3 regions of the Allobosea sp. P4_E12 genome follow, and region 1 is predicted to be linked to each of the others. Evidence: predicted binding sites of a transcription regulator. Region 1 holds the regulator's gene; each other region holds the start of a gene.

What was found. The regulator PhoB, encoded in region 1, activates phosphate uptake and scavenging genes when phosphate is short. The targets are predictions, from matches to a motif close to TGTCATNNANCTGTCAT.
Region 2: AC1DW9_RS16655 (glycerophosphodiester phosphodiesterase) is a predicted target of PhoB. The motif match lies at 1,407-1,423, and genes of this name have one in related genera.
Region 3: AC1DW9_RS00370 (BtaA family protein) is a predicted target of PhoB. The motif match lies at 8,927-8,943, and genes of this name have one in related genera.

What each region holds. Positions count from the first base shown of each region.
Region 1 covers NZ_JBFUIY010000008.1:131,890-142,432, reverse strand. Annotated here, with positions in the region: gene AC1DW9_RS12660 (ABC-F family ATP-binding cassette domain-containing protein) at 1-667, shown strand, start outside; gene AC1DW9_RS12655 (lysylphosphatidylglycerol synthase domain-containing protein) at 917-1,864, shown strand; gene AC1DW9_RS12650 (hypothetical protein) at 1,958-2,248, opposite strand; gene AC1DW9_RS12645 (ATP-binding protein) at 2,863-3,924, shown strand; gene pstS (phosphate ABC transporter substrate-binding protein PstS) at 4,025-5,050, shown strand; gene pstC (phosphate ABC transporter permease subunit PstC) at 5,146-6,117, shown strand; gene pstA (phosphate ABC transporter permease PstA) at 6,131-7,018, shown strand; gene pstB (phosphate ABC transporter ATP-binding protein PstB) at 7,063-7,863, shown strand; gene phoU (phosphate signaling complex protein PhoU) at 7,912-8,631, shown strand; gene phoB (phosphate regulon transcriptional regulator PhoB) at 8,665-9,363, shown strand; gene AC1DW9_RS12610 (YnfA family protein) at 9,483-9,803, opposite strand; gene AC1DW9_RS12605 (TIGR03862 family flavoprotein) at 9,878-10,543, shown strand, end outside.
Region 2 covers NZ_JBFUIY010000012.1:676-11,218, forward strand. Annotated here, with positions in the region: gene AC1DW9_RS16650 (hypothetical protein) at 1-114, shown strand, start outside; gene AC1DW9_RS16655 (glycerophosphodiester phosphodiesterase) at 187-1,356, opposite strand; gene AC1DW9_RS16660 (hypothetical protein) at 1,577-1,717, opposite strand; gene AC1DW9_RS16665 (RsmB/NOP family class I SAM-dependent RNA methyltransferase) at 2,130-3,428, shown strand; gene guaA (glutamine-hydrolyzing GMP synthase) at 3,479-5,041, shown strand; gene AC1DW9_RS16675 (hypothetical protein) at 5,038-5,352, shown strand; gene AC1DW9_RS16680 (MFS transporter) at 5,393-6,544, shown strand; gene AC1DW9_RS16685 (RNA polymerase sigma factor) at 6,921-8,171, opposite strand; gene AC1DW9_RS16690 (YciI family protein) at 8,171-8,524, opposite strand; gene AC1DW9_RS16695 (MAPEG family protein) at 8,561-8,959, opposite strand; gene AC1DW9_RS16700 (zinc-dependent alcohol dehydrogenase family protein) at 9,287-10,276, opposite strand; gene AC1DW9_RS16705 (LysR family transcriptional regulator) at 10,382-10,543, shown strand, end outside.
Region 3 covers NZ_JBFUIY010000001.1:66,160-75,908, forward strand. Annotated here, with positions in the region: gene AC1DW9_RS00340 (AsmA family protein) at 1-3,387, opposite strand, end outside; gene AC1DW9_RS00345 (FAD-binding oxidoreductase) at 3,494-4,927, opposite strand; gene AC1DW9_RS00350 (thioesterase family protein) at 5,177-5,737, shown strand; gene AC1DW9_RS00355 (DUF427 domain-containing protein) at 5,830-6,111, shown strand; gene AC1DW9_RS00360 (potassium channel family protein) at 6,112-6,912, opposite strand; gene AC1DW9_RS00365 (class I SAM-dependent methyltransferase) at 6,959-7,627, opposite strand; gene AC1DW9_RS00370 (BtaA family protein) at 7,624-8,874, opposite strand; gene msrB (peptide-methionine (R)-S-oxide reductase MsrB) at 9,036-9,476, shown strand; gene AC1DW9_RS00380 (acyl-CoA dehydrogenase family protein) at 9,533-9,749, opposite strand, start outside.

The DNA.
Region 1 (10,543 bases):
GGCCAATCGCGGCACGCATGCCAAAGTCCTGGTGACCCTCGACGATCTTTCCGTCGAGACGCCGGATGGGGCGCCGCTGTTCAAGACCGGCAAGCGGTCGATCGCCCAGGGTGACCGGATCGTGCTGCTGGGCCGCAACGGGACCGGCAAGTCGCGACTGATTGGCCTGATCAGGGACGCGATCGCGGAAACCGACGCTGCGCGCATCAAGGTCACGCCGTCGCTTGCTCTTGGTTATAGCAGTCAGAGTCTTTCCGAACTCGCCGATAGCGATACGCCGCACGGCGTGATCACCCGGCGCTTCGATGTCGGCGACCAGCCGGCGCGCAGCCTGCTAGCGGGGGCGGGTGTGTCGATCGACATGCAGAGCAGCCGGATCGGCGCGCTCTCGGGCGGGCAGAAGTCGCGGCTCGCCATGTTGGTCTTGCGCTTGGCCAATCCGAATTTCTACCTGCTCGACGAACCGACGAACCATCTCGACATCGAAGGGCAGGAGGCGCTGGAGGGCGAACTCATGGCGCATGAGGCGAGCTGCCTGCTGGTTTCGCATGACCGCAGCTTCGTCAGGGCGGTCGGCAATCGCTTCTGGCTGATCGAGAATCGCAAATTGGTCGAGATCGAGGGGCCGGAGGCATTCTTCGCTGCGGCTCAAGCCGGAGAAACTTGAGGTTGGCCAAAAGCTTGGGCTGAAGCGGACAGATGTCGTCGGGCCGTCGCAATGCCGGCCCGACGCGACCTGCGTCAGCCTCATGGTGCGCATTCGCCGCGTCGTCCCGTCTTGTGGATCGCGGCCGAGGCGCTATCTGTCGGGGCCGGGGCGCTGCGGTGCCCTCCCGTCCGCAATCGACGCGAGCACATTCCCACCTCGCGCAATTGACCACGAGAGAGCATGTCGTACGGCCCGCACGAGCCCGGAATGCCGCTGCGCAAACGCAGTCGCTGGCGCTGGCTCGGCCCACTTGCCAGCACGGTCATCTTCGTCGCTTCACTGGCCGTCCTCTGGCTGATCATCCGCGAGATGGAGCCGGGCCAGGTAGCCGGTGCCTTCGCCGATGCCAGCCGCCGCCAGATCGGGCTGGCGCTCGGCTTCACCGCGCTGAGCTATCTGCTGCTGACCGGCTATGATGCGCTGGCGCTGAGAAGGCTGGGGATGTCGATCCCCTACCGAACGACCGCACTCGCCTCCTTCACCAGCTATTCCGTGTCCTTCACGCTCGGATTCCCGATCGTGACGGGCGGCACCGTTCGTTACTGGATCTACTCGGCCAAGGGGGTGCGCGCCTCCGAGGTCGCTCGCCTGACGATTATCGCCGGCCTGACCTTCTGGCTCGGCCTCGGCGCGATCCTCAGCGCCTGCCTGTTCTATGCCACCGATTCTGTCGCGATGCTCGCGCGCACCTCGCCCTGGGTCGTGCAGGTCGTCGGTGGCGCCACGGGGCTCGCCATCCTCGGCTATCTCGTCTGGGTCGCGACCGACGAACGCACTTTCCGGGTCCGCGGCTGGAATCTGCCGCTGCCGGGGCTCGGCATCACGCTAGGCCAGATGACACTTGGCGCCTGCGAGGTCTGCGCCGCCGCCGCCGTGCTCTTCGTACTGCTGCCCGGCGGCTATGGGCTGGAATATCCGGCTTTCCTGGCGGCCTATGTCTTCGCTTGCCTGATCGGCATCGCCGCCCATACGCCCGGCGGGTTGGGAGTCTTCGAGGCGACGATGCTCGTCGCGCTCAACCGACTGCCCTATGGTCATGTGCTTGGAGCCTTGCTGCTCTTCCGCATCATCTACTACCTGCTGCCCTTCATCCTGGCGCTGGTGATGCTGGCGCTGCACGAAATGATCCGCCGCATTAAGCGCCACGATATCTAGGGTGCCGCCCCTTCAGATCATCTGACCTGATCTCGTATCCGGTCAGATGATCCGACTGCTGTGATTGCCGCGTCTTTCTCGAAAGCCGACGCTTTAGCGGCTGCTGCGCGCTGCGTAGGCGACCTGGCGGCTGCTGCGCTTGTGCCCATACCAGGAGGCCTCGCGCGCGCCGACATCCGCATGGACGATGCCGTTCGAATAGGAACCGACGCCGCCGGTGCTCGCGAGGGCCTTGGCGGCAGCGACCGCGCTGCGTGTAGAGGCGGCTAGTGGCCTGAAGTCGATCGCCTTTCCGCTATAATGCTGCGAGTTCCGGGCATGGCGACCGCCGCAGGTCGAGGTGATCTTGATCGGGCCGATCTTGGCGACCAACTCGCTGATCATCGCCAGGGTTTCCGGTTTGAGGCAGCCCAACCCCTTCACTTGCGGTTGGAAGGAAACCTTGCCGGCGGGGACATTGGCTTGGGCGGTCGCAGGGAGGCATACTGCAACGCATGCAGCCAAGATAAAATGACGCATAAAAGACTCGACAAGACTAGGGAGAATGGAAGGCTCAAGCCACCAAATTCTTGGTCTGGCTGACCAGTTCCATGTCCGAATAGTGTCCGTAGAAGGCCAAAAGATGGCTGGCCATGCCGATGGTCATCGTTACATCGATTGAGCATCATTATCAGTAGCCTTTCCAAGTCCGATGTTGTCTCAATAAAACGATGATAATTGGCTGAAAATACATTCTTGATCTGAGCGAGAGCGGCCGGTCGCAATTCCGATCATGGTCGAGACAGCCTCGGCCTCCGCGGCGCCCGGCGCGTCGCCGATAGTGACCACCCAAGCGCGCTTCGTTCCTGCTGAGATCCTGGATGGCGTGGATTTCGCCCAGTGTCGCCGCGCGCTGTGGGGGGCCTCGCAAGTGCGGGGGGCATCTCGCCCGGAGCGATTGGCAGAGCGCGTGCCAGCCCCTATGAGGGCGCCAGCTTCCTCCTGATAGGCATGTTCACATGGTCGATGTCGTCGATCCCCACGCGCCGGCCACTGCAGCGCTGATCGAGGCGTTGGGTTCCGCCGTGGTGCTGCTCGATGCGCAAGGGGTGGCGCAGGCACTGAGCCCGGCGATGCGCGCGCTCATTCCGGCGCTCGAACGCGGCCAGTCGCTCACGCTCGTCCTGCGCGACCCCGACCTGATCGACGCGATCGAGCAGGTTTCGCGCCGTGGAGGGCGCCGGGTCATCGAGCTGGTCGAGCGCGTGCCGGTCGAGCGCACATTCCGCATCCACATCGCAGCTTTGACCGGCGGCGTCTGGCGTAATCCCGTGGTGCTGACCTTCGAGGATCTGAGTGAGCTGCGCGTCACGGAACGCATGCGCGTCGATTTCGTGGCGAATGCCAGCCACGAACTGCGCACGCCGCTCGCCTCCCTTCTCGGCTTCGTCGAGACCCTGCAGGGACCGGCGCGCAACGATACCGGCGCGCGCGACCGCTTTCTCGCCATCATGCGCGAACAGGGTCTGCGCATGGCGCGGTTGGTCGACGATCTGCTTTCGCTCTCGCGCATCGAGCTGCGCGCCCATCTCGCGCCGGACACGCCTGTCGATCTCTCCGCGATTTCGCGCGAGATCGTCGACTCGCTCACCCTGATGGCACGCGAGCGCAAGGTGGCGTTGAAGCTCGAGACGCCGACCCAGCCGGTCCAGGTCGCGGGGGACCGCGACGAGTTGCTGCGGCTGATGGAGAACCTCGTCGAGAACGCCATCAAATATGGCCGTGAGGGCGGCGTGGTTGCAATCAATGTGGTCGAGGGCGCGAGCGAAGCCAGCGTCAGCGTTCGTGACGACGGGCCAGGCATCCCGCCCGAGCATCTGCCCCGCCTCACCGAACGCTTCTATCGTGTCGACACGGCCGCGAGCCGCGAGGCCGGTGGCACGGGCCTTGGTCTCGCCATCGTCAAGCACATCGTGTTACGCCATCGCGGCCGTCTCACCATCGAGAGCGAGTACGGCAAGGGCGCCCTCTTCAAGGCGATCCTGCCGCGCCTCGGCGCGATGATGCGGAGCCCGTCCTGACCAATGTGACGGCGAACGTGACGGTCTGTCATCTGTCTGTCACATGGAAGGTGTTCTAGCGGGGTTGCTAAAGACTGCGACCCAGACGAGGACTCCTCTAATGCGCAAAATTCTCATTCTCGCGGCTGCGACGATCGGCTTGGCCGGCGTTGCCCAGGCCGCCGACATTACCGGCGCGGGCGCGACCTTCCCCTTCCCGATCTACTCGAAATGGGCTGAAGCTTATAAGAAGGAGACCAATATCGGTCTCAACTATCAGTCGATCGGCTCAGGCGGCGGTATCCGGCAGATCAAGGCCAAGACGGTTGCGTTCGGCGCGACCGATGCCCCGCTCAAGGGCGAGGACCTGACCAAGGACGGCCTGATCCAGTTCCCGACCGTCATGGGTGGCGTCGTTCCGGCCGTCAACATTGCCGGCGTCGAGCCGGGCAAGCTGAAGCTCACCGGCGCGATCATCGCCGACATCTATCAGGGCACCATCAAGAAGTGGAACGATCCCAAGATCGTCGCCATCAATGCCGGCCTGACCCTGCCTGACGCCAACATCAACCCGGTCTATCGTTCGGACGGCTCGGGCACGACCTTCGTCTTCACCGACTATCTCTCGCGCGTTTCGCCGGACTGGAAGTCGAAGATCGGCACCAACACGGCCGTGCAGTGGCCGGTCGGCATCGGCGGCAAGGGCAATGAGGGCGTCTCGGCCTCCGTCAAGCAGGTCGCGAACTCGATCGGCTATGTCGAGTACGCCTATGCCAAGCAGAACAAACTGGCCCATGCGCTGGTCGAGAACGCCGACGGCCAGTTCCCGGCTCCGGACGACAAGTCCTTCCAGGCCGCTGCCGCCAATGCGAACTGGAACGAGGCTCCCGGCTTCGGCATCTCGTTGAACAACCAGAAGGGCGCCCAGGCCTGGCCGATCACCTCCGCCACCTTCCTGCTCGTCCATGCCAAGCCGGAGAAGCCCGAAGAGGTGCAGTCCGCGCTGAAATTCGTCGACTGGGCCTTCAAGAACGGCGACAAGCTCGCGCTCGATCTCGACTACGTGCCGCTCCCGGCCAACGTCAAGGATCAGGTCCGCGCCGCCTGGAAGGGCGCCACCGACCCGGCTGGCAAGCCGATCTTCTGATCCATGCTATGACGCGAGGCGGGTTGTTCCCGCCTCGCGTTCGACTTTGTGAGACCCGTTTCCTCGTGCTTCTTATGCGACCGGAGTAACCACGGATGGCTGCCGTGACAGACCAGATGGCCGCGCCCGGCGCGCCCGCCATTCGCCGCACTCCAAAGGGCACCTTCGACATTGTCTTCCGCAATGCCAGCCGGGCCGCCGCGCTCTTCGTGCTGGTGCTGCTCGCGGGCATCATCGCCTCGATGATCATCGGCGGCTGGCCCGCCTTCCGCGAATTCGGCCTTGGTTTCATCACGTCCAGCGTCTGGGACACTCAGAACGAGCAGTATGGCGCCTGGCCTGCCATCGTCGGCACCTTGTCGACCGCGCTGATCGCGCTGGTCCTTGGCGTGCCGCTCTCGCTCGGCATCGCCGTCTACCTCACCCAGCTCGCGCCGCCCTGGTTCAAGCGCCCGGTCTCGACGACGATCGAGCTGCTCGCCGCCGTGCCCTCGATCATTTACGGCATGTGGGGTCTCTTCGTTTTCGTGCCGCTCTTCGCGGCCTATGTGCAGATCCCGGTCTCGAACATCGTCGAAGGCATTCCGCTGGTCGGCACCGTGCTGTATTCGCGCTCGCCCTCGGGGCTCGGCATCCTGACGGCCGGCATCATCCTCGCCTTCATGATCATCCCCTTCATCGCCTCGATCACCCGCGACATGCTGGAGCAGATCCCGTCCGTGCTGCGTGAGAGCGCCTATGGCATCGGCGCCACGACCTGGGAGGTCGTGCGCCATGTGCTGGTGCCGCAGGCCGGCGTCTCGATCATCGGCGCGATCATGCTCGGTCTTGGCCGCGCGCTTGGCGAGACCATGGCGGTGACCTTCGTCGTCGGCAATGCCAACCGGCTTTCGGCCTCGATCATGGACCCCGGCTCGACCATTGCCTCGCGCATCGCCAACGAATTCAACGAGGCGATGGGCCTGCAGCTCAACGCGCTGATCGCGCTCGGCTGCATCCTCTTCTTCGTCACCTTCGTCGTCCTCGTGATCGCGCGTATCCTTGTCGCGCGCGTCAAGTCCTTCTGAGCGGAGCCTGGCCATGAACAGCGCCGTCACCCCGCCCGCAACGACGCCTCATCAGGTCTGGGGCCGCGTCCGCCCCGCGCGCCGCACCGCGGATCGGGCGATGAAGATCATCGCCACCAGCTTCACTCTTCTCGCCATCTTCGTGCTGTTCTGGATTCTCGGCATGCTGCTCGTGAAGGGGATCGGCGGGCTCTCCGTCGCGACCTTCACCCAGGTCACGCCCGGTCCCGGCAGCGAGGGGGGCGGCCTTGCCAACGCCATTGTCGGCTCGATCGTGCTGACCTTCCTCGGCATCGCCGTGGCGACGCCGGTGGGCGTGCTCGCCGGCACCTATCTTGCCGAATACGGCAAGGGCTCGAAGCTCGCGGACCTGATCCGTTTCATCAACGACATCCTGCTCTCCGCGCCGTCGATCCTGATCGGCCTCTTCGTCTACGTCATCCTGGTCGAGCCGTTTCGCGGCTATTCCGGCTGGGCCGGCGGCGTGGCGCTGGGCATCATCGCGATCCCGGTGATCGTGCGCACCACCGAGGACATGCTGCGCCTCGTGCCGAGCTCGTTGCGCGAAGCCGGTGCTGCGCTCGGCGCCCCGCCTTCGGTCGTCATCACCAGCGTGACCTGGAGGGCGGCGAAATCCGGCATGGTCACCGGTATCCTGCTGGCCCTGGCGCGCATCGCCGGCGAGACGGCGCCGCTGATCTTCACCGCGCTGAACAACAATTTCTGGTTCTCGCCCAGCCTCGTCGGCGGCGTCTCCAACCTGCCGGTGACGATCTACCAGTTCGCCTCCGCCCCCTATGAGAACTGGCAGCAGCTCGCCTGGGCCGGCTCGCTGATCATCACCGTCTCGATCCTGTGCCTCTCGCTTATCGCCCGCCGTATCGTGCGGGGCGGCAAATGAACGGCCCCAAACCCTCGTCGCGTTCGATCTGAAGGAACAAGTCGATGCTTTCGACGCTGGAACTGAGCCCGCAAGCGCTTGATGCCGAGGCCCCCGTCCGGATCGCGGTCAAGAACCTCGATTTCTACTACGGCGAGCACAAGGCGCTGAAGAACATCAATCTCGACTTCCGGGACCGCCATGTCACGGCCCTGATCGGACCGTCGGGCTGCGGCAAGTCGACCCTGCTGCGCATCTTCAACCGGATCTACTCGCTTTATCCGGAGCAGCGCGCCACCGGCGAGATCCTGCTCGACGGCCGCAATGTCATCAGCAACGATATCGACGTGAACGAGCTGCGCTCGCGCGTCGGCATGGTGTTCCAGAAGCCGACGCCCTTCCCGATGTCGATCTACGACAATGTCGCATTCGGCATCCGCCTCTATGAGAAGCCGCCGAAATCCGAGCTCGATGACCGCGTCGAAGGTGCGCTGCGCCGCTCCGCGCTCTGGGACGAGGTCAAGGACAAGCTGAAGACCTCCGGCATGGGCCTGTCCGGCGGCCAGCAGCAGCGCCTCTGCATTGCGCGGACCATTGCCCAGAAGCCGGAAGTCATCCTGTTCGACGAGCCGACCTCGGCGCTCGATCCGATCTCGACCGGCAAGATCGAGGACCTGCTCGAGCAGCTCAAGACCGACTTCACCATCGTCATCGTCACCCACAACATGCAGCAGGCGGCGCGTATCTCGCAGTACACCGCCTTCATGTATCTCGGTGAGGTGATCGAATTCGACGCCACCAACACCATTTTCATGAACCCGCACAAGAAGCAGACGCAGGACTACGTCACCGGCCGCTTCGGCTGAACCGGCGCCCAGCCTTCCAACTGCTTTGCCGACAAAGGATACGCCGCGATGACTGATCACATCGTCCGCTCATATGATGCCGATCTCGAGGGGATCCGCCGCAGCCTGGCCGAGATGGGGGGCATGTCGGAGCGCATGCTCGGCGATTCGACGGTCGCCCTGGTGCGCCGCGACACCGGTCTGGCGCAGAAGGTCATCAGCGCCGACCAGCGCCTCGACAATCTGCAGCGCGAGGTCGAGGAGAAGGCGGTGCTCACCATCGCCCGGCGCCAGCCGCTCGCCAACGACCTGCGCGAGCTGATCTCCGCCATCCGCATCGCCGCCGATATCGAGCGTGTCGGCGATCTCGCCAAGAATATCGCCAAGCGCGCGGTCGCCATCTCCGGCCAGTTCCAGCCGCCGTCGCGCGCGGTCGTCGGCCTCGAGCATATGAGCCGCCTGGTTCAGGCCCAGCTCAAGGACGTGCTCGACGCTTACGCCGTCAGCAACGAGCAGAAGGCCATGGAGGTCTGGCGCCGCGACGATGAGATCGACGCGCTCTATACCTCGCTCTTCCGCGAGCTGCTCACCTATATGATGGAAGACCCGCGCAACATCACCTTCTGCACGCATCTCCTGTTCTGCGCCAAGAATGTCGAGCGCATCGGCGACCACACCACCAACATCGCCGAGACGATCCACTATCTCGTCACGGGCGAAGCCTTGGACGCAGCCCGCCCGAAGCTCGACACGACCAATATCCTTCTGGACGCCGCCACCGGTGAGTGACCGGCGCCCGACACCTTTGGGACCGAGTGAGACATGCCTGCACGCATCCTGATCGTTGAGGACGAAGAGCCGCTGACCCTGTTGCTGCGCTACAATCTCGAAGCCGAGGGCTTCGAGGTCGACAGCGTCGCGCGTGGCGACGATGCCGAGCTGCATCTGCGCGATCATACGCCGGACCTCGTGCTGCTCGACTGGATGCTGCCGGGCCTTTCCGGCATCGAGCTCTGCCGGAGGCTGCGGACCCGTCGCGATACCGAGCGGGTGCCGATCATCATGCTCACCGCCCGCGGCGAGGAAACCGAGCGTGTGCGCGGCCTCGCCACCGGGGCCGACGACTATGTCGTCAAGCCGTTCTCGCTGCCCGAGCTGATCGCCCGCATCCAGGCGTTGCTACGCCGCGCCAAGCCGGGTCATGTCGCCGGCCTGTTGGCCGCCGGCGATCTCGAACTCGACCGCACCACCCGCCGTGTCCGCCGCTCAGGCAGCGAGCTGCATCTCGGCCCGACCGAGTTCCGCCTGCTCGAATTCCTGATGCAGGCGCCGGGGCGGGTCTATTCCCGGGCCCAGCTGCTCGACGCGGTCTGGGGCCGCGACGTCTATATCGACGAGCGCACCGTCGACGTCCATGTCGGCCGGCTGCGCAAGGCGATCACTCCTGACAACGCCAAGGACCCGCTGCGGACCGTGCGCGGTGCCGGCTATGCCTTCGACGAGACCTTTGCGCGGAGCTGAGACTTGGATCATCGGGGACTTGGATCATCGGGCCGGATATCGAATCCGCCCGACGATCTAACCGTCTATGGTTGCATCGGCCTTCCCGAAAACCGCAATCCACCTTTCGGGCCGATACCCTAGCGCGGCCCTGCGATAATAATCGCCGCGCCGGCGAGGCAGATCAGCCCACCGATAATGTCCCAGCGGTCGGGGCGAAAGCCTTCCACGGCCCAGAGCCAGGCGAGCGAACTGACGATGTAGACGCCGCCATAGGCGGCATAGGCCCGTCCGGCGGCTTCGCTCTCCGCCAGCGTCAGCAGCCAGGCGAACAGGGCGAGCGAAAACAGTCCGGGTACGAGCCACCAGATGGGCTTGTCGAGCCGGAGCCAGCCCCAGAACGCGAAACAGCCGGCGATTTCGAGAATGGCTGCGCCGAAATAGGCGGCGATGGTCGGCATGGTTCCTCCCTGTCGATGGCCTTCGGGGCGGGATTACCCTTGACTGCAGGGCGCGCTGACGGCAAGCCGGACCGATGCCCACACATCACGTCGCCATTATTGGAGCAGGGCCCTCCGGGCTGATCGCGGCCGAGCGCCTTGCGGCAGCCGGGGACACCGTCACGATCTACGATCGCATGCCCTCGCCGGCCCGCAAATTCCTGCTGGCCGGGCGCGGCGGATTGAACCTTACCCATTCCGAACCGCTCGACAGGTTCCTGCCCCGCTATCGCGATGCGCAAGCCTGGCTGGAGCCGGCCATTCGCGCCTTCCCGCCACAATCCCTGCGCGACTGGGCCGATGCGCTCGGGCAGGACACGTTCGTCGGCAGCAGCGGCCGCGTCTTCCCGCGCGCCATGAAGGCCTCGCCCCTGCTGCGGGCATGGCTGCGCCGGCTCGATGGTCTCGGCGTCGCCTTCGCGCCTGGGCAGCGCTGGACCGGCTGGAGCGAAGCGGGAGCTCTGACGTTCCGGAGCCGCGATGGCGCCGATGTCGAGGCGCGGCCCGACGCGACGCTGCTCGCGCTCGGCGGTGCGAGCTGGCCACGGCTGGGTTCGGATGGTGGCTGGGCACCCTTGTTGGCGGCGCGCGGCGTTGCGATCGCGCCGCTGCGCCCGGCCAATGGCGGTTTCACGGTCGATTGGTCCCAGACCATGCGAGAGCGTTTTGCCGGAGTACCGTTGAAGCGCATCGTCCTGAGC
Region 2 (10,543 bases), on a different contig from region 1:
CGCGATCGCGCCCGCTGGGAGCGCAGCAGCTGGCGCGGCGATTGCCGCACCGTGAGGACCATCGAGGAAACGCCGCGTGGCGAGATCAGGCGGACGACGCGGGTCTGCGATTGATCTCCCGCTGAAATGTGCAAGAGAAAGCCCGCCCTGGTGATCCGGGGCGGGCTGCTGATCGTTGGGGCTGGCTTATTTGGCGTCGCGGGCCTTCACGGCGGCATCGGGGAAGTCCGAGAACAGCCCGTCGATGCCGAGATCGAAGAAGGCCTTGTACTCGGCAGCGGGATCGCTCTTGAAATTCGAGGTTAGCCGCTTCGGCTCGCTGCGGAACGTCCAGGTATGGACGAAGAGTCCGGCCGCATGCGCGTCCTTGACGACATTGGTCGGCGCGATCAGCACCCGATCCTGCTCGTCGATCTTGCCGTCGCCGTTCAGATCCTTCGGCTTGCCGTCCTCGCCGATCGTCTGCTTGCCGGCGAGGATATAGGGCTTCCACGGTCCGACGCCGTCGGCATAGGTCTTGATCTCCTTCAGCCCGTCGGCCGTGACCAGGTCCTTGAAGGTGCGCTTGTCGCCGGTGACGACGAAATCGTAGGGCTTGTCGAAGGGCGCGGCCAGCACGATGCCGCCATCCTTGTCGACGTCATCGGCATCGACGAGCTGGACGAGGCGCAGTTGCGTCTTGCCGCGCAGATATTTGAGATTGGCCGTCTCGAAGCTCTGGATGATCACGGGCGAGGACTTTTCGGTCCAGCCGGCCGCCTTCAACTGATCGAGCAGGCGGTCCTCGAGCGGCAGCCCGATCGCGGCATGAAAGATCGGGTGCTTGGTCTCGGGATAGATGCCGATGGTGCGGCCGGTCCGGGTGCTTTCGGCCTTGGCGAGATCGATGATCTCCTGCAGCGTCGGGATCGGGAACTTGCCATTATGCGACTGGTCGCGATCGGGCATCGCCTGCTTGGCGCGCAGCGTCTTGATCTCCGCGAGGGTGAAATCCCCGGCGAACCAGTCATTGGTGTCGACACCGTCGACCTTCCTGACAGTCTTGCGAGCAGCGAATTCCGGTCGCTCCGAAACGTCCGTGGTGCCGCTCAGCATCGGCTCGTGCCGTGCGACGAGTACGCCGTCCTTGGTCGCGACAAGATCCGGCTCGATGAAATCGGCGCCCTGTTCGATCGCCAGCTTGTAGGATTCGAGCGTGTGCTCGGGCCTGTGGCCGCTGGCGCCGCGGTGACCGACGATGAGGGGCTTCTTCCCATCGAGGGTCGGCACGGGTTGGGCGAAGGCGGGCGATGTGGCAGCAACGCCGCCGCAGGCAAGGGCGGCCAGCAACGTGGCCGAAAGTAGCGTCTGTTTCATCGGATCTGTTCCCTGATCGCGGCAAGAGCGCGCGACCATGATCAGACGATATGACAGCTCCGTGAAGTGGTCTTGTGCCGCAAGGACAACTTTGTGGCGAGGCGCGGGGGCGCTGCCCGTCCGGTCTGTATCGTGGCGCGTCCTGACGGACGACGATCGAGAGGCCCGGCAGAAGCGTCGCCCGGCCAAGCCAGAGCGACGCTTGTGATCGGCTGCGGGCTCAGCGCTTGTTTTCGAGCGTCGTCTTGGCGTCGAGGCGCTTCTGCGGGGGCGGCGTCAGGTCTGGCGGCGGTGTTGTGGCGCAGGCCGTGAGGGCCAGGGCAAGAAGACCGGCAAGCGTGATTCGGCAAAAGCGCTGCATGGCGTGGTTTCCACTTGATCGGAGCGATCGCCCCCGGTGTGCCGCTGACGACGACGCTTCGTCAAGCAGACGGCTTCACATGGTAATACGTCGATTTTCAAGCTGGACGCAGCAAGCGCAACCAGCCTCGGTTGCCGGATCATCCTGCGATGAGGACCGTAAGCCCGGGAAGCCCGGCTCGCCATGCGGATTGCGGCATTCGGGGAGAGTGCCGCAAGATCGGCCGGAGTGGTGGCCCGGTCATGAGCGCCCGTGAGCGGCGGAGCAGAACGTCTGCTCAACCGGGACGGAATGTCCGGGACATGCCTTCGCCTCAAGTATCCGGTCGAGACGTTGTTGCCCCTGCCTCGTCTATATGACACCACAGCGCCGAGATTATGCCGCACACGCCGGCACCAGACGGAACGACGCAATGACCCCTGCCGCCCGCATCAGCGCCGCCATCGAGGTGCTGGACGATATCATACAGCGTCGCCGGCCGGCATCCGACGCCCTGAAGGATTGGGGTCTGTCGCGGCGCTTTGCCGGGTCGAAGGATCGTGCCGCAATTGCGACCCTGGTCTATGACGCGCTCCGCCGCCGCTCCTCCTCGGCCTTCGCCATGGGCGAGGAGACCTCGCGCGCGATGGTTCTCGGCATGCTCGCCGGCCTGCGCGAACTCCGGATGGAAGAGATCGCCGAACTGTGCTCGGGCGAGAACCACGCGCCCGCGCCGCTGACGCGCGAGGAGGCGACCCGGCTGATCACCTTCGATCTCGACGACGCACCGGGCTGGGTCCGCGCCGATGTGCCTGAGTGGCTTTGGCCTGCTTTCTCAGCGAGCTTTGGCGAGCAGGCCGTGTCGGAAGGCGCCGCACTGGCCGATCGTGCGCCGATCGATATCCGCGTCAATCGCCTTAAGTCGAATCAGGCCAAAGTGTTGGCGGAACTCGCTCATCTTGGAGCGGAGGCGGGGGCATGGTCCCCTGATGCGATCCGCTTCCTGCCGGGGGCGGATGGGCGCGGCCCTTCGCTGCAGAGCGAGCCGAGCTTCTTCGAGGGCGCCTTCGAGATCCAGGACGAGGGCTCGCAGCTCGTCTCGCTACTGGCCGGCGCCAAGCACGGCGAGACCGTGGTCGACCTCTGCGCCGGCGCCGGAGGCAAGACGTTGGCTCTCGCTGCCCAGATGCAGAATCAGGGTCGCCTGTTCGCGACCGATCTCGATAGCCGTCGTCTGGCGCCACTGCATGAGCGTCTGGCGCGCTCGGGCGCCAGTATCGTCCAGATCCGCGTCCCGCGCAGCCGCGGCCATGAATCCCTCAGCGAAGTCATTGGCGAGGCCGATCTCGTCCTGGTCGATGCGCCCTGCACCGGTTCCGGCACCTGGCGGCGTAATCCCGACGCAAAATGGCGCGTCAGACCGGGCGCGCTCGCCGAGCGGATCAAGGACCAGGCCGAGGTGCTGGCGCGCGCAGCCCGCCTGGTGAAACCCGGCGGTCGTATTGCCTATGTCACCTGCTCGGTGCTTCCGGATGAGAATGACGGGGCCGTTTCAGGGTTCCTGCAGCGCCACCCCGGCTTCACCCTCGTGCCGAGCCAGGAGATCCTGTCGTCGAGGGAAGGCGACTTTGCTTTGCTCGCGCGGTTCTCGACCGCGCTTGGCCTGCAATTGTCGCCGCAGCGCACCGGGACGGACGGATTCTATCTGGCTTGCGTCAGGCGCGAGGCCTGAGGCGCGCTTGCGCCGTTGCGCCTGCGCGCGTGATGGCGTAACCGGGCGCGATGACGAGCAAGCCCCACGACTCCATCCTCATCATCGATTTCGGTAGCCAGGTCACGCAGCTGATCGCGCGTCGCGTACGCGAGATCGGCGTCTATTGCGAGATCGCGCCGTTCCAGTCGGCCTCCGAGGCCTTTCAGCGGATGAAGCCGAAGGGTGTCATCTTTTCCGGCGGGCCGGCCTCGGTGCCGGATGAAAATTCGCCGCGTGCGCCCCAGGAAGTCTTCTCGGCGGGCCTGCCGCTTCTCGGCATCTGCTATGGTCAGCAGACCATGGCGCATCAGCTCGGCGGCAAGGTCGAGGGCGGGCATGCGGCCGAGTTCGGCCGCGCCGATGTCGAGATCGTCGCGCCCTCGGCACTGTTCAGGGAGGTCTGGAACCAGGGCGGCCGCTTTCCGGTGTGGATGAGCCATGGCGACCGCGTCACGCAGTTGCCGGCTGGTTTTTCGGTCAAGGCGACCTCGGAGAACGCGCCCTTTGCGGTGGCGAGCGACGAGGAGCGGCGTTTCTATTCGACCATGTTCCATCCGGAGGTGGTGCATACGCCGGACGGCGCCAAGCTGCTGCGCAACTTCGTCGTCGATATCTGCGGCTGCGTCCCGGATTGGAGCATGTCCGCCTATCGCTCCGAGACCATCGCCAAGATCCGTGCGCAGGTCGGCAAGGGCAGGGTGATCTGCGGGCTTTCCGGCGGCGTCGATTCCGCCGTTGCCGCCGTGCTGATCCACGAGGCCATCGGTGACCAGCTCACCTGCGTCTTCGTCGATCACGGCCTGATGCGGATGAACGAGGCGGAAGAGGTCGTGCGCCTGTTCCGCGACAGCTACAATATCCCGCTCGTGCATGTGGAGGCTGAGGAACTCTTCCTCGCCGAGCTCGCCAAATGCGGCTCCGATCCGGAGGCCAAGCGCAAGACCATCGGCCGCCTCTTCATCGAGGTCTTCGACGAGGAAGCGCGCAAGCTCGGCGGTGCCGATTTCCTGGCGCAGGGCACGCTCTATCCCGACGTGATCGAGAGCGTCTCCTTCTCCGGCGGGCCCTCGGTGACGATCAAGTCGCACCACAATGTCGGCGGATTGCCCGAGCGCATGAAGATGAAGCTCGTCGAGCCGCTGCGCGAGCTGTTCAAGGACGAGGTCCGCGTGCTGGGCCGGGAGCTTGGCCTGCCCGAGGCCTTCGTCGGCCGCCATCCCTTCCCGGGGCCGGGCCTCGCCATTCGCTGCCCCGGCGAGATCACCAAGGAAAAGCTCGACATCCTGCGCAAGGCCGACGCGATCTACCTCGAGGAGATCCGCAAGGCCGGTCTCTACGACGTGATCTGGCAGGCTTTTGCCGTGCTGCTGCCGGTGCGCACCGTCGGCGTGATGGGTGACCACCGAACCTACGACCATGTCTGCGCGTTGCGTGCCGTCACCTCGGTGGACGGCATGACGGCCGATTTCTATCCCTACGACATGGCCTTCCTCGGCCGCACCGCGACTCGTATCATCAACGAGGTCAAGGGCATCAACCGGGTCGTCTACGACGTGACGTCGAAGCCGCCCGGTACGATCGAGTGGGAGTGATTCAGACCCGCTCGAATGTCGCGCTGAGGGTCTTTCCCGGCCTCGAACATCACAATCTGCGCCGGCTCTTCCATGCCGGCATCTGCGTTCCGGTCAACTCCGGTGATCCAACGTATTTTAGAGGTCACGTAAGCGAAAATCTCATCCCCTCGGCCGAGGGATTGGGCCGGACCGCAGAGGAGCAATTGACCCTGGCAGACAACGGCCTCAGGGCCGCGTTCGTCGATGAGGACAGGCGTAAAACGAACCGGAAGGTCATCAAGGGCAGGAGTCCACTGGGTCTTGCAGCGGTCTCCTACAATGAGACCTGAAAATACAGATTCTCCGCTCCGCATCTGGCTTGCGGTAATCGTGCTCGGCATCGCCTCGTTCACAATGGTCACGACCGAGTTCGCGCCGATCGGGCTGCTGTCCCAGATCGCCCTGGATCTGGGGCGAGATCAGGCCTCGGTCGGGCTCACGGTGACGCTCTATGCCTGGATCGGCGCCGCGAGCGGCCTGTTGTCGGTCGTTCTGCTCCAGAAGTTTCCTCGCAAGCCATTGCTCATCGTCTTGATGCTCATTCTTTCCGCGACCAATCTTGCGGCGATGATTTCCCACAGCTTCGACGGGTTGTTGCTGGCACGCGCGGTGGGCGCTGTCGTTCACGGTTTCTTCTGGGCCATGGCTGCTGCGGTCGCGTCACAGATTGCACCGTCCCACCGTATGGGTGTTGCAACCGCAATCATATTCGGCGGGATCTCGATGGCGACCGTTGTCGGCGTGCCGCTCGCGGACCTCGTCGGTCAGGCGAGTGGATGGCGTGCAGCGTTTGGCTCAATTGGCGCAGTCGGGCTGCTTACCTCGGTCCTGATGATCGCAGTTCTTCCCAAAATGCAGCCCGGATCGCCGGCAGGATGGAGAGAGCTTGGATCGGTGTTCCGCAGACATGACCTGCTGGGGATCTATGCTGTAACGGCATTCATGGCGGCGGCGAATTTCGCAGCGTACACTTTTATCGAACCATTCCTCGGAGAAATTCCGGATCTTCCCCAGGTCATGATCGGTGTGTTGCTGTTCGGCTTTGGGGGAGCAGGATTCCTTGGGAACATCCTGACCGGCTTTCTCATCGACCGCTTCATGAAGTCCATCATCACTGCAGGGCTGTTTGCCTTGTGCCTGGCGCTTGTTGGCCTTGGATGGTTCGGTCCTCAGCTGGGAACAGGTTGGGTCTTCGTCTTGCTCGTCATCTGGGGCGCCGCCATCGCGGCGCTGTTCGCGGGCCTGCAGACCTGGATCCTGCGCGCGGCCGGTTCGACAGTCATGTCCGCTGCCGCGATACACTCGGCGGTCATCAATTCGGCCATCGGCTTCGGAGCCATCCTCGGCGCCCGGATATTGACTGTATCCGGCGTATCCGGAGTGATGCTGGCCGCCGGAATGGTCGTCATTGTCCCGCTTCTGATCATCCTGTTGCAAGCGGCTCCCCAGGCTGGCCCGAAGGAAAGGGGGAGCGTTGCTTGATGGTTGAGGCTGCAGTCAGACGCCGGCAGGCTTCTCAAGAATACTGAGACGGGTTCGGCAACGGTCCGGTGATCTTGCCTTTGAAATCAGGACCCCAACTTTTTGACAGTCCTGATGTCGGAGTTTTTGCGGTTACAGATTAGATTTGCGAGAAATGTCCATTGGTTATTCGTTGTTCAAACAATCGAGTGGAGTGAGGGCGAGCGGCGGCAGCAGGCCAGCACCCACCGCTCGCGGGTATGCGAGTATGTGCATGCGACAACGACCTTTGATCGCCGATAGCGCTCCTCAGATTGTCGAGGCCATGGCTTTGACCAACTCCTGAGGGGCTCCTTCACCGCCGGATTTGGGATCAGATTGACCGCCAGTGCGGTCCCTAAGATGTCTCTGCCGCGTGCCGGGCGACCTGATCCCGGCGGCACCTGAGAAAGACCGCGTCCGATGGACTGGACGCAAGGCCGATGGCGCGATCAAAGGCCGCAAGCGCGGCGTCGGTCGGGCCCGAGCGGGACAGCAATTCGGCACGTGCCGCATGAAACGGCTGATAGGCCGAGAGCGCTGAGGCAAGCAACTCAAGAGCGTGCAAGCCTGCTTGGAGTGCGCCAGCTTCCGCCAATGCCACGGCGCGGTTCAACCGGACGACCGGCGTCGGTTCGATCCGCAACAGGCTATCATAGAGCAGGACGATCTGCGGCCAGTCGGGCGGCTCCGCCTGGACATGCAAGGCGGCAATCGCCGCCTTGATCTGAAAGGCCCCCGGCGCGCGTCGCGCCACTGCACGATCGAGCAAGGCCAGCCCTTCGGCAATCCGGGCGCCATCCCAAAGCCTACGGTCCTGCACTGCAAGTGGGACGCTGGTTCCGCCGGCATCGAGCCGTGCCGCGCGGCGGGCTTCGGTGATCAGCATCAGCGCCAGCAGTCCCTCGATTTCGGCCTGGTCCGGACGCAGGCCATTCAACATGCGCGCAAGATAGATGGCCTCTTCACCCAAAGGACTGGCGTGAGATTCGTCCGTGCCCGAATAGGCCTGGTTGAAAATGAGATAGACGACGGTCAGGACGGATTGCAGCCGCTCTGCCCAGGCTTCCGGTCCGGGTACGGCATAGGGAATGCCGGCGGCGAGTATCTTTGCCCGTGCCCGCGAGAGGCGCTGGCCCATGGTGGTTTCGTTGTCGAGGAAAGCAGCGGCAACGTCGGCCGTGCTCAATCCGCCCAGGGTGCGAAGCGTCAGTGCGACCCGGGTCGTGGGCTCCAGCGCCGGATGGCAGCAGGTGAAGATCAGCCGCAGGCGTTCGTCGGCAATATCCTCGGTCGTCGTCTCGGCTGCTTCGGCTAGGGAAAGCCGGGCGATCTCGCCAGCCTTGCGGTCCTCACGGGCCGACTTGCGCAAGCGATCGATCGCCTTGCGCAGCGCGACCTTCAAGAGCCAGCCCTGAGGCGAGGCAGGCAGCCCCGTCCTTCCCCAATGCACCACCGCCGAGGCCAGGGCGTCCTGCAGCGCGTCCTCGGCAAGCTGAAAATTCTTCAGCTGAACAATCAGCGCAGACAGAAGCCGCCCCCGATCCATCCGCACCATATTCTCGATGGCGCAGGAAACCGATCGGGGATCGGGGGCGGCCTCCGACATCAGGCGTCGTAGTCCATCACGGGCCGCACTTCGATCGTCCCATAGGCCGCCGACGGGATCATCGCTGCGAAGTGCAGGGCGGCATCCAGGTCGGGAACCTCGAAAATATAGTACCCGCCGAGGCGTTCCTTGGTCTCGGCAAAGGGGCCATCCATCGTCTCCACCTTGCCTCCGCGAATCCTCAGACTCGTGGCGGTCTCGACATCCTTCAGGCCTTCGCCCGCCACATAAGCGCCCGCCGCCTTCAGGGTTTCGTTGAAGTCGAAATACCCCTTCATCATCACCTCGAATTCAGGCGTGCCATAGGCTGGCTCGAGGGACGGGTCACTATAGATCAGCGCCATGTACTGCATGTCAGGTCTCCGGTGTTGGGCAGGTTCGGGGAGGTGTCAGGGGCGAGAGCCAAGCGCCGCGAGGGCGAGGGCCGCGGTCAGCGTCAGTGTCGCAAGGATGCAGGCGGAGTTACCCGCGATCCGCAGGGGATGGGTGGGGGCATTGGCGCGCAGTCCGATGGGGTGCAAAATCCGCCCGATGACGACCAGCAGCCCGGCGGCATGGAGCCAGAGCGGGCCGGCGCCCTGGCCCTCGGCCAGCACCATCAGGATGAGGATCATCGGCACCCATTCGACGAAATTGCCATGCCGGCGGATGCGTTCGTGCAGATTGGCATTGCCTGCATCTCCGATGGAGACGCTCAATGCCGAGCGGGTTTTGGTGACGCCGATCCACAGGGCCAGAAAGATCACGGCCAGGGGGATCGCATAGAGCGAGGTAATCGGAAAAATCATCAGGTTGGGCCATTCAGCTTGGTTTCGATGCCCCAAGAACGCTGCCCAATCCCGGATTTCGACATCCAGGCAAAAAATTTCAAACGAGCATGCCGGGTGGCATCCGCTAGGGTAAATTGGCCGCCTGGGCCAGTGGTATGAAATTCTATGAAGAATTACTCTGATGGAAAAGGGTGAAGTCGTTCGTATGATATTACATTTCGATACTGTGCCTCACAGCGGATAAATATAGCCTGAAATTCATTCGATCGCCCAATGCGGATAGACTTCGCGGTGAAGTCCGGTCCTTGGAGGCGCCGCGCCTCCGGCGGGAGAACGCACGAGCGATCAGATCGTCACGACGATCTTGCCGAATTGTTCGTTCGACTCCAGGAACCGGTGCGCCTCGACGATCTGGTCGAACGGAAAGATCCTGGCGATGGTCGGCTGAAGCGATCCGGACGCCAGCCCGTCGAGGATGAACGCCTTGGCCGCCTCGAGCCGCGCGGGATCACTGAGGATCTCGTGTACGAGGTAGCCGCGGAGCGTCAGCGTCTTGCTGAGGACGGCGAAGAGCGGGAAGGGGGGCGGTTCAGGGCTCAAACCGCCATATTCGATGAGAATGCCACCCCGCGACATCGCGGCCGTCAGCGGGCCGAATATCGGGCCGCCGATCGGATCGAGCACGACGCGTACACCATTCCGGCCAGCGATGTCCGACAGCCGCGCTTCCAGATCTTCCTCGGCCGAAGCGACGACATGGGTCGCGCCAAAGGCGAGCAGGGCCTGCTTTTTGCCTGAGGTGCGCGTGACCGCGATCGTGGTCGCGCCCACCGTCTTGGCAATCTGGAGCGCGGCAAGTCCAACGCTGCTTGATGCAGCCGTGATGACGACAAAGTCCTCCCTGCGGAGCTTGGCGATGTCGATAAGCGCCCCATAGGCGGTGAGGTACTGCATCCAGAAGGCGGCAGCCGCTTCGAAACTGAGCGATGGCGGATGCTTCACGACGAGTTCGGCTGGAAACGTGGCAAGCTCGCCATAGGCGGGCCAGCGCACCATCGACACGGGTGGCACCACGCTGGCGGCGTCGCCAAGTACCAACCCTTCCACATCGTCGCCGACGGCTTCAATGATGCCTGCTGCCTCAAGGCCGAGACCGGACGGCAAAGTCGGTGTCTCGATATAGGTGCCGGCGCGCAGCAACGCCTCGGCGCGGTTCAGCCCGAGCGCCTTGACCCGGATCTGCACCTCGCCTCGGCCGGGAGCCGGAACCGTCACGGTCTCGATGCGCAAGACCTCCGGACCACCATGCTCATGAAAGCGAACGACGCGTGCCATTGGCTGTAACTCCAAATTATTTGAACGGAATAAGCTATGCGTTCGGGCCGTGCCGCGGATAAATGGCTGAATCGGAAGATCAGTCAAAACTATGGGTTCTGAAAGATGGATCGCCTTACGAGCATGGCCGTGTTCGTCAAAGCCGTTGACTTGGGCTCGTTCGCGGCTGCCGCCGAGGCTCTCGATCTGTCGGGGCCGATGGTCGGCAAGCATGTCCGCTTCCTGGAAGAGCGGCTGGGCGTGCGCCTCATCAACCGCACCACGCGC
Region 3 (9,749 bases), on a different contig from region 1:
TGCTCGCCTGGCCTCTTCCACCCGGCGCTGCTCCTCGAGACGTTGCGCCTCCTGGGCGCGCCTGGCTTCTTCCAGGGCGCGCGCTTCCGCGGCACGGCGCTCGTCTTCGGCGCGCTTCTCCTCGGCAAGGCGGCGTTCTTCCTCCGCTTTCAGGAAGTCTGCAAGCTTGCGTTCGTTCTCACGCATCTCACGCTCGGCGCGCAGGCGGCGCGCATGCATTGCGCGCTCGCGTGCATCCGCCTCGAAGGCTTCGACCCGCTCCATCTCGCGGGCCAGCGCTCGCGCCGCCACGGCATTCGCGAAAGCTCCGACATCGGTCTCGCGCCGCAGTCCCGATAGCGGCCCGCGCCACGCCACGCCAAGTGCCGGCGCCGCCATCGGCCAGCCCTTGGGCAACGGGCCGAGTGGGCGCAGCCCCAGCCTCAGATCGGCGGTCAGCGCCCTGAGGTCGATCACTCCACTTGCCTCGGCCTGGAGATCCCCGCGCTCGATCGTCAACGGGGCGAGCCGCACGAGGCCACCGGCGAGCGTGAAGGGCAGCGTAATATCACCCAAAAGCCATGAGCCGCGGTCAAGAGCATCCGCCAGCCGGGTCTGCAAACGGCTGGTCTCGCTCTCGGATGCATCCTCTCCGGTCCCGGCAATGACGCGGGCATAGCCACCGGGATCGAACCGGGTGAGACTCGCGCCTGCGATGGTGAAACTACCGGCTCCCCCCAACCCCGCAACCAGCCGCGCGGGGCTCTCTCCGGAACCACCGCCCTCCACTTGACCTGACAGCTTCCCGGCAAGTGCGTTGCCGGTGAGCATCGCGAGATCGAGCTGCGCCAGCGCGATCCGGCCGGAAAGCTGCGCAAGCCCGCCTTCACGCCGTGCCGTAAGCCGCCCGGAGACCTTACCACCGGCATAGCTTCCCGAGAGCGCCTCGATCTGGATTTCGCCGGGGCTGGCATGCAGGGAGAAAGCCGCATCGTTCAGGGCGATATCATCACTGAAGAGCAGGGATTTGGCTTCGACCGACAGGCTGATCTCGCCAAGGCCCGAGGCCATGCCGAAACGGACCGCCGACCAGTTGCTGCCCGGAGATGCCGCCGCGGTTCCCAGGGACGAGCCGATCACGCTCCTCAGATCAACATATGGCAGCGCGAGCTTGCCGGAGATTGGCCCCTCTCTCGGCAAGGCCAGCGTCCCCCGTGCACTGCTTCCGCCAAGATTGGCGACAAGACCATCAAGCGCGATCTGGTCGCTGGCGAAGCGAACCATGCCATGCGCGTCCAGCACCGCATCGGGCAGGGCGCGCGCGAGCCCCTCCGGCAGGATCTGGCCGGGACGATCCGCTTGCACGGTCAGTCGCGGCACATCGGCGCCCGCCTCGCCGTCGACCACGATCGACAATCCAGGCCCCGCCAGCGAGCCACTGAGGCGCCCTTGCTGACGGTCGAGAACGAGCCTGCCAGGTCCACCCTGCATCGGTACCGGCAGGCCGAGAGCGGCGAAGAGCTGTCGACGATCGGCAAGATCAAAGCGCAGATTGGCTCCGGTCCATGTCCCGCTCCGGTCCAACCGCGCATTCAGGGCCAGCGTTCCGGCTTGCGCGCCGCCTTCCAGCAGCAGGGCCGTGTCGCCGGCCACCGTGCGCGTCAGGCGGTAGCTTGAATCCAGCCGTGAGAGCCCGTCCCCGGCGCGCCCGAGCGCTTGACGGAGCGCCTCCGGCAGAAGCGGCCCGGCAAGGGCTGCAAGCGCCTCGAAGCGTGGCGCACGAATGCGACCGGAGATTTCGCCCCCTTCCGGCAGCAGCGCACCGGCGCCGTTGACTGAAACTCCGCCGAACCCGTCGACGGCAAGCCGGCTGAGCCGCCAGTTGCTGCCCTCGCGTGCGAGAGCAAGCTGGGCGGAACCGGGCGGCGCATTGCGAAAACGGGCTCCGCTCAGCGACAGGTCGAGCGCCAGGTCGCGCGTCCCGATCAACCCGGCGAAACTCCCGCCCGCTGGCAGGGTATTGAGATCGAGCCCCTGCACCGCGAGCTTTGCCGCCAGCCGATCCGCGGCAATCTCTCCGGATCCGTCCAGCCTGACGCCGGAAGCCCCGGCGATGGTCAGGTGCTCGAAGCGCAGCTGTTCCGAGCTCCAATCGCCAACCGCTTCCGCATCGATCTGCCTCAGATCTGCAATCAGGTCGGAGAGGGCTGGATCGAGCCCGGCCCGCGCCAGCGCCAGCCCGACGCGGCGCGCGTCATCCGCCTTGAGGTTGAGCTTGCCACGAAATCCTGTGGCGTCGACTGCGCCCGTTGCACCGACCAGGGCGCCTGCGACGCGCAGCGAGGCCGATGCATTGGCCAACCCGACCTCGTTCAGCCGCCCACGCAGGGCGACAGCCGAAAAATCCTCGCCGCGCCACGCGAATTGATCGAGATCGAGGCTGAGATCGAGCGCGCCGGGAAGCCCGCGCAGGGCCCGCGCAAAGCCAACGCGTTCGCCAAGTGCCGTGGCCAGCGCGTCGCCATCCACGCGCCGCGCCCGCAAGGCAACCGAGCCTGTGCCTTGCATGGGCAGGAACTGCCCCTCGCCCTCCAGCCGGGCAACGCCGCCGGCAAGATCGACCGTAAGCCCGCTCAACTCGAACAGGTGACTGCCGCCGCTCACCCGCCCCGAAAGGCTGACGGCTCCACCCGGCGCAGCCGTGAACAGACCGTCCAGTCCTGGTGTGACGCCGCCCTTCTCGGTCGGCAACAGGAAGGCGCCGTCAAAGCTGAGCTGGCCCTCCTCCCCCGTCACGGTGGCCTTGGCGCGCAGGCGACCATCCGGCTCGATCGTTCCTGTCGCGAGGCGCAACGAGGAGCCGCCGACCTCGCCCTCCATGCGCCATGGGCCGGCAAGGCTGACCGCGGTGAGTTCCGCAGCGATCGGCGACACTGTGACGGGGTCCTTGCCCGCCTCCCGCCAGATTAGCGCCGAGCGGCGCACGCTGAAATGGTCGAGGCTGGTCTGCACAGGCAGGCCCGCACCAATCGGATGCGGCAGCAGCACCGCGCCTGCATCATTGGCAACAAGCGAGAGCGTCGCGCCTTCGACATCAGCGTCGGAGAAACGGAACTCACCACGCGCAAGCGCGGTCAATGCAAGCTCGACGGTGAGATGCTCGATCGTCGCGTGGCTCGCCTGTCCACCTTGATCGCCGATGCGGACATCGGCCAGGGTCAGCCGCGGCGACGGCAGCAATCTCAGGCCGATGCCGCCGGCAACGCGCGTCTCCGCGCCGAGCGTAGCGCTGAGGCGCTCCTCGATCTGCGGTCGATACAGTCGCCAATCGACAAAGCCCGGTCCGATCAACGCGGCCAGCAATGCCAGCACCAGGAGACCGGCCAGAACGGTCAGGGTCTCACGCACCTTTTAGCATCATCCCTCTTGTCGGCGGTTATGCGATCTTGCCGCCAACTCGCGGCGAGATCACGACATTCCAGTTCCCGATACCGCCGCGCAAGCTGTCTGGATGTCACAAGACCAGGATTTTGCCTGGATTGAGGATGTTCTGCGGGTCGAGCGAGCGCTTGAGCAGGCGCATCACATCCAGTGTCGCCGGGCCGTGCTCGATCTCGAGATACTTGATCTTCTTCTGACCAACGCCATGCTCGCCTGTGCAGGTGCCGCCCATGGCGAGGGCGCGCTTCACCAGCCGGTCGATGAAACCGCGGCAGCGCTCCATCTCGTCCTCATCGGCGAGGTCGACGAGTGGCTGGGTATGGAAATTGCCGTCTCCGACATGGCCGGCGATCGGGGCGATCAGACCGCTGGCCTCGATGTCACGCTTGGTTTCCTCGACGCATTCGGCAAGCTGGGAGATCGGCACGCAGACATCGGTCGCGACCGATTCAACGCCCGGCCGCAAGGCGCGAGCAGCCCAATAAGCGTCGTGGCGAGCCTGCCAAAGCTTCGACCGGTCCTCGGCCTTGGTCGCCCAGTCGAACGGTCCACCGCCGAAATCGGCGGCAATCTCGCCGAAGCGCTCCGCCTGCTCCTTCACGCCGGCCTCCGTGCCGTGGAACTCGACGAAGAGCATCGTCGTCTCCGGCAAGCCGAGCTTGGAATGCAGGTTCACGCCACGGATCATCACATCATCGAGCAGTTCGATGCGCGCGACCGGCAGACCGGACTGGATCGTCACGATGGTCGCGTCGCAGGCTGCCTTCACCGAAGGAAACGGGCAGACGCCGGCCGAAATCGCCTCCGGGATGCCGTGCAGCTTGAGCGTGACCTCGGTGATAATCCCGAGCGTGCCCTCCGAGCCGACGAGCAGGCGGGTCAGATCATAGCCGGCGGAGGTCTTCCGCGCGCGGCTGGACGTCTTCACGACCGAGCCGTCGGCCATCACCGCGGTCAGAGAAAGGACATTGTCCTTCATCGTGCCGTAGCGCACCGCATTCGTGCCCGAGGCGCGTGTCGCCGCCATGCCGCCGATGGACGCATCCGCGCCGGGGTCGATCGGGAAAAACAGCCCCTGGTCGCGCAGATGCTCGTTGAGTTCCTTGCGGGTCACGCCGGCTTCGACGACGCAATCGAGATCCTCGGCATGAACGGCAATGATGCGCTTCATCTGGCTGAGATCGACGCAGACGCCACCGAACGGCGCGTTGACATGGCCTTCGAGCGAGGTGCCCGTGCCGAATGCGATCACGGGGACGCCGTGGCTCGCACAGAGCTTGACGATCTCCGACACCTCTTCGGTGCTCTGCGGATAGACGACCGCATCCGGCGGCTGGTTCGGAATCCAGGTCAGCGTGTGGCCGTGCTGCTCCCGTACCGCCAGGCTCGTCACCAGCCTGTTGCCGAATCGGGCGGCGAGCGCCCGCGTCACCGCCTCGATCGCAGCCGGCGACGGCGGCAGGGTTGCGGCAGAGGCGGCATAAGAAGCAGTTGCAAAAAGGCTCATTGTCTTTTTCCGGGCTTGGCGCTTAACTTGGAACTGGTCGGCTTCGGAAGCGGTTGAATCTGACGAGGCAGACCGTAGCGATAGCAGGCGGGTTTGTCCTGCGTGTCGCCGTCGGCGGCAAGATCGCCGGGCGCATGGGAGGCGGTGCATCAGGCAGGGCATAGCTCGTCCGGCGGCGTCTTCAAGACGATGGTAGCGTGTCAGTGGAGTTCCGTTCCGCCGCACGCAACAACTCTGCGGGAGGCGGCCATGAAAGACGAGATCCGCGCTCCGGCGCTGTTCTTCTCCCCCTTCGTATCGTCCGCAATGCGGGTCGAAACGCCCTGGATCGACTATAACGGCCATCTCAACATGGCCTATTATCACGTGCTGTTCGATCGGGCCGTCGACGAGGTCTTCTCGCTCGTCGGCCTGAACCAGGACTATGTCGACACGCGCAACGCGTCCTATTTCGCGGCCGAATGCCATATCCTCTACAAGCGCGAATTGACCGAGGACGACCTCGTGCGGGTCACCGCACAACTGATCGCCTTCGACGAAAAGCGCCTGCACTACTATCTCGAAATGCGGCATGCGAGCGAAGGCTGGCTCGCGGCGACGAGTGAAAACCTCTCGCTGCATGTCGACATGGCGACCCGCAAGGTTTCGCCGTTTCCGCCCGATATCCTGGCCAATCTCGCCCTGATGAAAGCGGCGCATTGTCGCATGCCGCTGCCGGCCACGATCGGGCGCATCATCGGCATGCCGAAGAAGACGACGATCACGGTCGAGGATCAGCACGACGAGCGCGAGCTCGAAACGCGCCACTGAGAGCGGCAGAGCCGGCGCAGGCTGCCTGCCCCTGTCACTGGGCCCGACGCAGCCCCATCTTGGGCGATCAGCGACGGCCGAAAGGGGCGGAGATGGTCAAGGCAACCTGGAACGGCGCCGTTCTGGCAAAATCCGACAACACGGTCGTGGTCGAAGGCAACCACTACTTTCCACGCAGCGCGATCCGCTCTGAATTCTTCAAACCAAGCGAGACGACGTCGATCTGTCCGTGGAAGGGCACGGCCAACTACCATTCGATCGTCGTCGCAGGCGCTGAGAACAGGGACGCCGCCTGGTATTATGCCGAGCCCAAGGCCGCTGCCGCCGAGATCAAGGACCGCGTCGCCTTCTGGAAGGGTGTGGAGATTTCCTGATCAGTCGTTGTGATCGGGGATCTTCAGGACATGCCCGCAGGCCTTGCAATGCACGGCGTCCGGCTCGTGCCGCTGCAGTGCGCATTGCGGGCAGGGAAAGGTGACCTTGTTGGGCCGGAAGATCGCTTGCGCCAGACGCACGAACAGCGAGATCCCGACGATCATCACCACGATCGAGGTCAGCTTGCCGGCGGTGCCGGGCAAGGTGATGTCGCCGAAGCCCGTCGTCGTCACGGTCGCGACCGTGAAATAGAAAGCGTCGACATAACCCGCGAAGCCCGCCGTCTCGCGAAAGAAGAAGGTGTAGATGAAGCCCGTCACCACGAACAGGAAGGTCACGATATTGACCACCGCCCGTGCTGCGCTTTCCCACTCGGGGTAGCCCGCAGCGCGCAGCCGTTCCCAGATCAGCCCACGCTGTGACAGCGACCAGAGCCGCAGGATGCGCAGGAAGCCGAAATTCTCCAGCCATTGCGGCGCGAGCAGTGTTGCCAGGATGAAGAGATCGAGCAGCATGCTCGGCCGGCGCAGCAAGCGCGGAATCTTCGAGGAGGCCAGCATTCGCGCGCCGATCTCGATGACCATGATCACGGCGACGGAGTAATCGAGCCAATAGAAGAGCGGCCGTTCGCGGATCAGCGGTGTCGCGATGAAGAAGGCGATGATCAGCAGGTCGACGACCGCTGTCGCAAGCTGAAAGCGCATCGCCCCGGGAGAGCGGCCATGGTAGAGCTGGCGCAGGCCGTCCCGCAGTCTTTCGACCTGCCCTTCCCTGCGAACAGACGTCGTATCCTCGGCCATTCCATGGCGTTACAGGCCAAAGGATGGCGCGTCCAGCACCCGCTGCTCAGGCGGCCCGCCGCGTTGCCACGGCATGGATGGCGTAGCCGCGAAGGAGCCGGGTCGTGCGGCTCTCGACGCCCTCGATCCGCGACAATTCGGCGATTGCCTCGGGCAGATCATGCCTTGGCGTGACGTGAAACAATGTCAGCCAGCGATTCAGCATGGCCCTGAACGACGCAGGCAAGCCGGTCTGGTCGCCGAAATCGACGATATGCAGTGAACCGGTGGCCGTCAGCGTCCGCAGCGCCTGAGCGATCACGCCCCGCCAGGGGGGAATCATCGAGAGCGCATAGGAGATGACGATGCGATCAAATCCATCGCGCCCGAACAGGGCCGCCGCGTCGAAGCAGGTCGCGTCTGCCTGTGCCAGATGGATGCGCTCCGAGAGCCCCGATCGTGCCACGCTTCTCTCCGCCGTCGCGAGCATCTCGGCCGAGACGTCGAGACCGTAGCACTGCGTGCCCGGATAGGTCCGGGCGAGCTTGATCAGGTTGCGCCCTGTGCCGCAGCCGATTTCCAGGATCGCGCTGCCCGGCGCAGGATCGAGCTCGGCGATGAGCCGGTCCCGGCCAAGCAGATAGAATTTGCGGCTGGCGTCATAGATATGGCGCTGGTGGCGATACATCCGGTCCATCAGGCCGGCGGCCTCGGTCGTGGCGCGGCCAGCGCTCATGCCACCGCCCCCTGCAGCACATGGAGATGGAAGGCGCCATAGATCGACGAGCGATCGCGCGCTCCAAGCTCGCGGCTGCGTGCTTCCTCATAGCGCCATTGCGCGAGAATCGAGGCCGGCACCCGGCCCGGCAGCAGCCGCTCATCGGCAGCCGTCCGGAAGATTACGCGGGCGCCGGGTCGCGCCGTGCGCGTGATCTGCGTCCAGAGCGCCGTGAGATCCGCATCATTCATCCAGTCCTGAGCATCGAGCAGCACATAGGCATCGCAGCTCTTCGCAGGCTGGCTCTCGAGAAAGGCCGTGATCGCGCTCTGGTGATAGGCGACGTGGCCCGCCCGCTCTCGAACGGCCGCGAAATTCCGGCTTTCAAGATAGGGCGGCAAGGATGCGTTCTCGTCCGTCGCATAGCCCCGTCCAAAGGCCTGCCGGGCAAAATAGTTCGACTTCAGGTCGAAGCCGCAGGCCAGCCTTTCAAGCCGGCGCCGGAGCACGCCGCGTATCCCGGCGTCGCCGTCAGCCGCGAGGGCCTTGTACTGGGCCGGCGGGATGCCCAGCCCATAGAGCGAGGCCGGCTGGCGCACCAGCCAACGCACCAGGGGCTTGTCGAAGACGGGAGCGATATGCCTGTCGAACAGGGCGCGCTGCTCGGCCATGTCGCGAGCCTGCAGCATCACGCCCGGATCGCAGCCGAGCGTACGGCCAAGGAGATGTCCAGCCCCGATGAAACGGCCGAGCAGGCCGTACCGGTAGAAATTGCGGGCAAAGACCTGGATGCGCCGGCGCCCGCTCAGGCTGCGGCCTTCCCAGTAGCTGCGAGAGACGGCATCGAGGCGTGGCGCGATCTCGGCGTCATAGAGCGCGATATTCGCCTGCGATTGCGCCTCGCCGAAAAAGCGCAGGAACTGCTCATGGCCTGCCAGGCTGTCGAGTGCGGCGAGCTTGAGCTTGCCGAGCGCGATATGGGCGCCATTCAGATCGACAGCGCTGATCTTCGCCGGGTTGGCGGTGAGATAGGACAGGATGTTGCAGGAGCCGGACGCGATTGCCACGACATGATCATCGGGGCGCAGGTCCAGTGCCTCCATGTCGACGACCGGGTCTTCCCAGATCTGCGGATAGACGAGCCCGGAAAAGGCCAGGGTGAACAGGCGCTCCAACATCCCCGCCCGCGACAGCGGCTTGCTGCGATGCACCGCCGTGGTCAGGCCCATTGTGGTTTCCCGCCGAACCGTACGCGCCGTCTGCATTCTTCGTTCCTCGCGCGGTCCGTTGTGATGGCGAGCCGACTAGAGGAGTCGCGTGACGGTTGGGTGACGCGCCTTGCGGATCAGCTATCCGTGAGGGCGGGCTGACGTGGAGCGCAATCATCCCCATATTCCGCCCGAAACCTTTGAACGGGAGAATGACGATGGGACTGTCCGGACTGTTCGGCGGCAAGGTCAGGGAAGCCGGTGAGTTCGAATTCCAGTTGACCGACGAGGAGTGGCGCCGCCGCCTGACCCCGGAGCAGTACCACGTGCTGCGCGGGCATGGCACCGAGCGCGCCGGCTCCTGCGCCTTGAATTTCGAGAAGCGCGCCGGGCGGTTCACCTGCGCCGGTTGCGGCAACCCCTTGTTCCAGTCCGGCAAGAAATTCGAGAGTGGCACGGGCTGGCCGAGCTTCGACCAGCCACTGGAGGGTGCGGTCGGTATCAGCGAGGACAATAGCTACATGATGCAGCGCACCGAGGTGCATTGCGCCCGCTGCGGCGGCCATCTCGGCCATGTCTTCCCTGACGGCCCGCCACCGACCGGACTGCGCTACTGCATCAATGGCGTGGCGATGGATTTCGCTCCGGCCGAGGCCTGAGCCAGTCGGCCGGCCGCGCTCCCCTTCGGGAGGGCGGCCGCGCAAACGCGTGAGTGCTATTCCACCGCCGGGACGGCCCGATGCGCCAGCGCGGCAGCATCCACGGACGCCGGCAGATCGCCGAAATGGCCCGACCAGCGCCCCTCGAGCCGCGTCGCGATGAAGGCGTCTGCGACCATGTGAGGTGCGTGGCGCAGCAGCAACGAGGCCTGCAGCGCCAGCGCCAGCCGCTCGACCAGCCGCCGCGCCTGTCCTTCGCTTCGCACCAAAGTG